Regions from separate parts of the Dendrosporobacter quercicolus genome, predicted to be linked through region 3. Evidence: riboswitches for the same ligand, from Rfam matches in the RefSeq annotation. Region 3 holds a riboswitch; each other region holds the start of a gene.
The links. A riboswitch is a leader RNA that binds a small molecule or an ion and turns the genes downstream of it on or off. The one in region 3 is predicted to bind S-adenosylmethionine.

Region 1 (2,268 bases), on a different contig from region 3:
TTGACAGACGGTCCTCAAAGGAGTGGGTGGTACAGATTTCGGGATAGAAACGGCGGCTGGTTTCAAGATTATGGGCATAGCGCCGGACTCCGGCGGCGGCCAGTATTTTCGCCTGATCAGGAGTAATGGCGCCAAGGTTGGCGCAGACCGACAGGTCTGTTTCCCGGTGAATTGCCTGAATAGCGGCGACAATGGCCAAAAACAGCGACTGGTTATCCATTCCCCTGCCGCTGGTTACAATGCTGGTGCGCTTGGCGCCGTTCGCCCGGGCCTGCCTGGCGGCATTGACGATAGCCTCGGTTGACAGTAGCGGATGGGCGGCTATGGCTGTCTGGTGATGAACAGACTGGGCGCAAAACTTACAGTTTTCAGAGCAGCGTCCTGTACGGGCGCTGATAATGCCGCACATATCAACTGTATTTCCGGCGAACTGTTGCCGGATTTTGTTGGCGTAAGCGGCTAGCAACGGGATATCCTGGTTTACCGTTGCCGTCAGCGCCAACGCTTCTTCAGAGGTGATGAACCGGCCGTTCAGAACTTTTTCCCCTAAATCGACAATGTCCAGTGCGTTCAGGTTCAGACCCTCCCTTCGGTCCGGTAGTTTAATCGTGCATATGTTAACCGTTAAAATTATTTTGGTTAACATATATATCATACAAGCTTGAATACCTGCTTGTAAATAGAAAGCAGGAAAAAATCTGCAGGCAGACCAGTGCCGCGCCAAGCTTGAAAATGCAAGTGAATAGGCAGCGGTATCTGCACAATTCGGGTTGCTGGGGTGCCGGAGTACGGCCGTAAACGCGAAAATCAGGCTGCAATTTGCTATTTCAATGAAAGAGAAGTATTGACTTTATCCATAGGGAGTGGTATTATCAATTTTGTAACAAAAAAATCTAAGCTCTTATCTAGAGAGGTCGAGGGACTGGCCCGATGACGCCCGGCAACCGGCAGTAATGTAGTGGTGCCAAATCCAGCAGGATTGTTACATCCTGAGAGATGAGAGGAAAGTTGTAACACGCAGGTGTGAACTCTTTTCCTCACGGAAAAGAGTTTTTTTTAGTTTTTGAAAGGATGGATCGCATGAGAAATTTTACTTCAGTCAAAGCCCAACAATTTACCGAATCAGTCATCCGTGAAATGTCCCGCGTGGCGGCGCAATATCAGGCGATTAATCTGGCTCAGGGATTTCCGGATTTTCCAGCGCCGGAGGAATTAAAGGCAGCGGCGGCCAGAGCCGTTTTTGCGGACCATAATCAGTATGCCGTTACCTGGGGTACGAAAGAGCTGCGGGATGCGATTGCCGCTAAGATCAGGCGCGATTATCAAGTGGAGTTTGACCCTGAACGGCAAATCACCGTTTGCTGCGGTGCGACCGAGGGAATGATCGCCGCCTTGCTTGCTACAATAAATCCCGGCGAGGAGGTCATAATTTTTGAGCCGTTTTATGAAAACTATGGCGCTGATGTGGTGCTGTGCGGCGCTATCCCCAAATACATAAAACTCAATGCGCCGGATTATGGTTTTGATTTTGCAGAGCTTAGAGCCGCTTTTACCGAAAAAACCAGAGCAATTATTATTAATACGCCGAATAATCCTACCGGCAAGGTTTTCCGCCGGGACGAGCTGGAGTTTATCGCCGGCTTATGCCGGGAGTTTGATGCCTTGGCCATTACGGATGAGATTTATGAGCATATTACTTACGATGGCGCTGCGCATATTCCAATGTGGACACTGCCGGAGATGGCCGAACGGACAATTGCCGTCAACAGCGTATCCAAAACTTACAGTGTCACCGGCTGGCGCATCGGTTTCGTAACAGCTTCGCCGGAAATCACGCAGGCGATCCGGAAAGTGCATGACTTTCTGACGGTGGGCGCTGCCGCTCCATTGCAGACTGCCGTAGTAGATGCTTTTAAGTTTGAGCCTGCGTATTACCGTGAACTGAGCGATTTTTATCAGGAACGCCGCGATTTTTTAATCAGCGCCCTGGAAGATGCCGGATTTAAATGCATTAAGCCTGCCGGTGCATATTACATCATGGCCGACATAACGCCGTTCGGCTATGATGACGATATAGAATTTACATATTTTCTAACCCGGGAAATTGGCGTGGCTGTGGTGCCTGGCTCGACGTTTTACCGCAGTACGACGACTGACGGCAATACTTATGTCAGATTTTGTTTTTGCAAAAACTTCGACACCTTGCAGTCAGCCGCCGGCAGGCTTGCTAAATTAAAAGCTTTGATCAAAAAATAAGGAGGAAAAACA
Region 2 (2,268 bases), on a different contig from region 3:
ATCCGGTTCGATACATCGGTAACCGTTCCAGCGGCAAAATGGGTTATGCTTTGGCCAGAAATGCGGCTAAACGCGGTGGGGCGGTAACACTGATTTCAGGCCCAACCGGGCTGGCAGCGCCAGAGGCGGTTGAAGTGATCAGAGTGGAAACCGCCGCACAAATGCGGACAGCTGTACTAACCCGGTTCGCGGATGCCGACATCATCATTAAAGCTGCGGCTGTGGCTGATTACCGTCCGCGGGAAGTGGCGCCCCAGAAAATAAAAAAAGCCGGGGAAGTACTTAGCATTACATTAGAAAAAAATCCTGATATTCTTACTGAACTTGGACAAATAAAACGGCAGCGGCAGATACTGGTTGGCTTTGCGGCTGAAACGCAAAATTTAATTGATAATGCCCGTGAAAAAATTGTCAGAAAAAATTTGGATATGATTGTCGCGAATAATGTAACACTGCCTGGCGCCGGATTTAATACTGATACGAATATTGTCAAACTGTTATACAAAGATGGCAATATTGAGGATCTGCCCAAAATGTCCAAGGATGAGGTTGCGCGGATCATTCTTGATAAAATTCATCAATATTGCCAAACAGCGTATTGATTTTTAGGATTTTTTCAATTACAATTATATCTAGTGATAAAATTACATAGTAGAATACTCATCAAGAGTTGGTGGAGGGAATGGCCCGATGAAACCGCGGCAACCATTTGACGATGTCAAAAACGGTGCCAAATCCTGCAGCAGTAGCTGCAAGATGGGAGTACAGATCACTCTCCCTGGCGGGAGTTTTTTTCTTGTTATCAGAAGGAGCAATTCTGATATTCACCCGATGATGACTTAAGCTGCCGGAAACCGTTGATGCAAGCCGGCGGATTTAATGTAAAAGTGTATTGGAGGCAGAGCTGTGGAGAAAAAACGTGTATTGTTTACTTCAGAATCGGTAACGGAAGGTCATCCTGATAAAATTGCCGACCAGATTTCCGATAGTGTTCTTGATGCCATACTGGCCCAGGATCCGATGGGCCGGGTAGCTTGCGAGACTTTGGTTACAACCGGTCTGGTGCATGTAGTGGGTGAAATTACCACCAACTGCTATGTGGATATTCCCAAGATTGTCCGGGCAACCATCCGGGAAATCGGCTATACCAGAGCAAAATTTGGTTTCGATGCCGATACCTGCGGTGTAATGACGTCCATTGGCGAACAGTCGGCCGATATCGCCATGGGTGTGGATAAAGCGCTTGAGGCCAAACAAGGCGCAATGGATGAAATCGAAGCCATTGGCGCCGGTGACCAGGGAATGATGTTTGGTTATGCAACAAATGAAACTGCTGAATATATGCCGCTTACCATTGCCTTAGCCCATCGTTTGGCGCGGCGGTTAGCCGAGGTCCGCCGGAATGGCGACTTGCCGTATTTGCGTCCTGACGGCAAAACCCAGGTGACCGTGGAATATGAAGATGGAAAACCGGTACGGGTGGATACTGTTGTCATATCGACGCAGCATAGTCCGGAGGTCGCCTTGGCAACCATTCAAAAAGACTTGACCGAAAAAGTAATTAAAGCAATTGTGCCGACGGATTTTCTTGATGAAAACACCAAGTATTTTATTAATCCGACCGGACGGTTTGTTGTCGGCGGGCCGCAAGGCGACGCCGGTTTAACCGGCCGGAAAATTATTGTCGATACCTATGGCGGTATGGCCCGCCATGGCGGCGGGGCATTCTCCGGCAAGGATCCAACGAAAGTTGACCGTTCGGCTGCCTATGCCGCGCGTTATGTGGCTAAAAATGTGGTAGCTGCAGGTCTGGCCGACAAATGCGAAATTCAACTGGCTTATGCCATCGGCGTAGCCCGGCCGGTGTCTATTATGGTGGAAACCTTCGGCACCGCTAAAGTAGATGAAAAGTTTATCGGTAAACTGATTGAAGAGCATTTTGACCTGCGGCCTGCCGGTATTATCAAAGCTCTTGATTTGCGTAAGCCTATTTATCGTCAAATAGCGGCTTATGGTCATTTTGGCCGTACCGATTTGGATCTGCCTTGGGAACGTACCGATAAAGCAGCCGTTTTACGCCAGGCTGCAAATCTTTAAATTATTTTAATTGACTGTTTTGGCCATACTAACCTTAACAGAGGAGGTTGGCTGCTTATGGCTAAAGTGAGAACAGTGTACAGAGTCGGCGGTTTAAAGGGTGAACATTGCCGGGGCCGTATCGAACATACGTTAAGTGATCTTCCCGGCGTGACCGGGGTTGATGTAAAT
Region 3 (2,268 bases):
CCGCTGCACACAAACGGCTTAAAAGCCTATCCCTGCAGTGTCACTGTCGCCCCCGACAGACACAGCGCCTACGTGATTAATGAAGACAGCGGCTCCATTACCAAGCTTGATCTAAAACTGGCCGAGGTCACCGGAAACATTACACTGGGACGTTCAATATCAAATTTGTATATACTGCCCGATCCCCGGTTCGCAGTAGCTACCAGCAATATGTTTGCCGACCTCGCTCTGATTGATTTAGTCAACGAGCGTTTGCTGTCGGTAACAACTTCGCCTAATGAAATTCTAAGCTGCCTGGCCGTACTGGGCTAGTACCTAGCGGTCAACCGCCAGGCAGGCGCCAAAATAAGCCAGGCGGGAAGGCCGGAAAAAGGGGCTGCTCCAGGGCTGGCGGGTAGGAGCAATCGTATCAATAAAATGCTGTAAAACCGGCCGTAACAGGTGAAAATCAAGAAGAAACCCATCATGCCCGTGGGGGCTGTCAATTTCGGCATAGGCCGACCTTACTCCCACTTTACGCAGGCTATGGGCCAGTTCAGCCTGTTGGTAAGAAGGGTAAAGAATATCCGAGTTCACGCCTACTGCCAACACCCGGGCCTCAATTCGCGCCAACGCTGCTGCATAAGAAGCATAGCCGGCGCCCAAATCATACAAATCAAGAGCCCGCTGCAAACACAACAGGGAATTGGCATCAAATCGCTGAAATAGTTTATCTCCCTGATATTCGAGGTAGCTTTCCACTTCATACCGATCGTTACGAGCCTTTCGGCCAAATTTTGCGGCCATGGAAGGCTCACTTTGGTATGTAATCATGCCTAAAGCCCTGGCCAGCGCCATTCCCTGCCGGGGCCCCTCAGTACCATAGTAATCCCCGCCTCGCCAGGCAGAGTCCAGCATAATGGCTTGGCGCGCCACGTTGCTGTAAGCAATCGCCTGAGCCGAACTATAGCCCGGCGCGGCAATTGCCGCTATGCCATCCATAAATTCGGGATAGGTTACGGCCCATTCTAAAGCTTGCATTCCGCCCATTGAACCGCCCACAACCAGCACTAAATGGTGGATGCCCAAACAATGCAGCAAGCGCTTTTGGACCCGCACCATATCCCGGATGGTAATTTGCGGAAAAGCGCCGCCATAAGGCCGGCCGGTCTGCGGGTTAATTGAGGCCGGGCCTGTTGTTCCCTGGCAGCCGCCCAGAACATTGGCGCAAATAATATAGAACCGCCCGGTATCCAGCGGCCGGCCGGGGCCAACCAAGGCCTCCCACCAGCCCGGCTCATCAGCCTCATCATGCGCGGCGACATGGCTGTCGCCGGTCAGAGCATGGGCAACCAATATCACATTATCCCGCTTGGCAGTTAATTTACCATAAGTTTCATAGGCTACAGTAACATCAGTTAAACGGCCGCCATGGGCTAGAACCAGCGGATGCTGCTCTCCGGCAACCTGGATCATCCTAAGCTGCCGACGCCATTTAAAACCCTGAAAACACGGTAAATTTCCGGTCATTATTCAATCCTCCTCAATGTCACCAGTGCTCTGTACCCAGCCGTCAGCGGCAATGATGAAAAAAACGTCCTTCCCAAAGAGGAAGGACGTTCAAATTCGGCCCGCCTCCTATCTCCCAGGACAGTGCATCCTGCTGGAATTGGCACCTTTTGCATTACTGCGTGGTTGCCGGGCGTCATCGGGCCAGTCCCTCAGCCTCTCTTGATAAGAGTCTAATGTATTCTATTGTCAAAAATATTAGCGAATAAACCAATTGTTGTCAAGTGTTTTTTAATTCCGGACCTTGCCTAAGGACCGGGGCAAGCCGCTGCCCCACTTGTACTTTGTTTTCGGTTTTTCCGACTTCGCCCCTTCTGCTTCGGTTTTGCCCGCAGGCTGCTTACTTGTTGCTTCTTTATAAGTACTGGCCTTACCCATAATTTTGCCGACATCCGTCTGGGCGGCTTTTGCCTTCTTGCTTTCAGATTCCTGAAATCCTTTAGCTGCTTTCAGCTTATGCTTTGCCGCAATTTCAGCTTCCTCCCGGGCTTCCTGCTCCACCGCAGCCGGCAGGGACGGTTTGCCGGGTTCTGCACCATCGGACTGGGCAGCCGGGCTATCGCCGGCAGCCGCCTGAGCCGCGCCAGTCTTTTGCTCCTGCAGGCTCTTGCTTCCCAAAGCAGCCGGCGGACGGTGGCTGTCGTCAGGAATCTGGCTTGCTTTGTCGGTTTCTCTTCCCGGACTGGAATACTCATCATCAATACATGGTACGTCTTCCAG

Region 1: it holds a riboswitch for S-adenosylmethionine, as region 3 does, so the genes downstream of both, BLR06_RS06885 (pyridoxal phosphate-dependent aminotransferase) here and metX (homoserine O-acetyltransferase MetX) in region 3, are expected to answer to the same signal.
Region 2: it holds a riboswitch for S-adenosylmethionine, as region 3 does, so the genes downstream of both, metK (methionine adenosyltransferase) here and metX (homoserine O-acetyltransferase MetX) in region 3, are expected to answer to the same signal.

The regions. Positions count from the first base shown of each region.
Region 1 is NZ_FNHB01000002.1:176,080-178,347, forward strand. Features, by position in the region: gene bioB (biotin synthase BioB) at 1-574, opposite strand, end outside; SAM riboswitch class I at 899-1,003, shown strand; gene BLR06_RS06885 (pyridoxal phosphate-dependent aminotransferase) at 1,081-2,256, shown strand.
Region 2 is NZ_FNHB01000001.1:574,482-576,749, reverse strand. Features, by position in the region: gene coaBC (bifunctional phosphopantothenoylcysteine decarboxylase/phosphopantothenate--cysteine ligase CoaBC) at 1-602, shown strand, start outside; SAM riboswitch class I at 658-763, shown strand; gene metK (methionine adenosyltransferase) at 907-2,097, shown strand; gene BLR06_RS02765 (heavy-metal-associated domain-containing protein) at 2,155-2,268, shown strand, end outside.
Region 3 is NZ_FNHB01000013.1:69,415-71,682, forward strand. Features, by position in the region: gene BLR06_RS17370 (YncE family protein) at 1-312, shown strand, start outside; gene metX (homoserine O-acetyltransferase MetX) at 316-1,509, opposite strand; SAM riboswitch class I at 1,615-1,720, opposite strand; gene BLR06_RS17380 (DUF2935 domain-containing protein) at 1,780-2,268, opposite strand, start outside.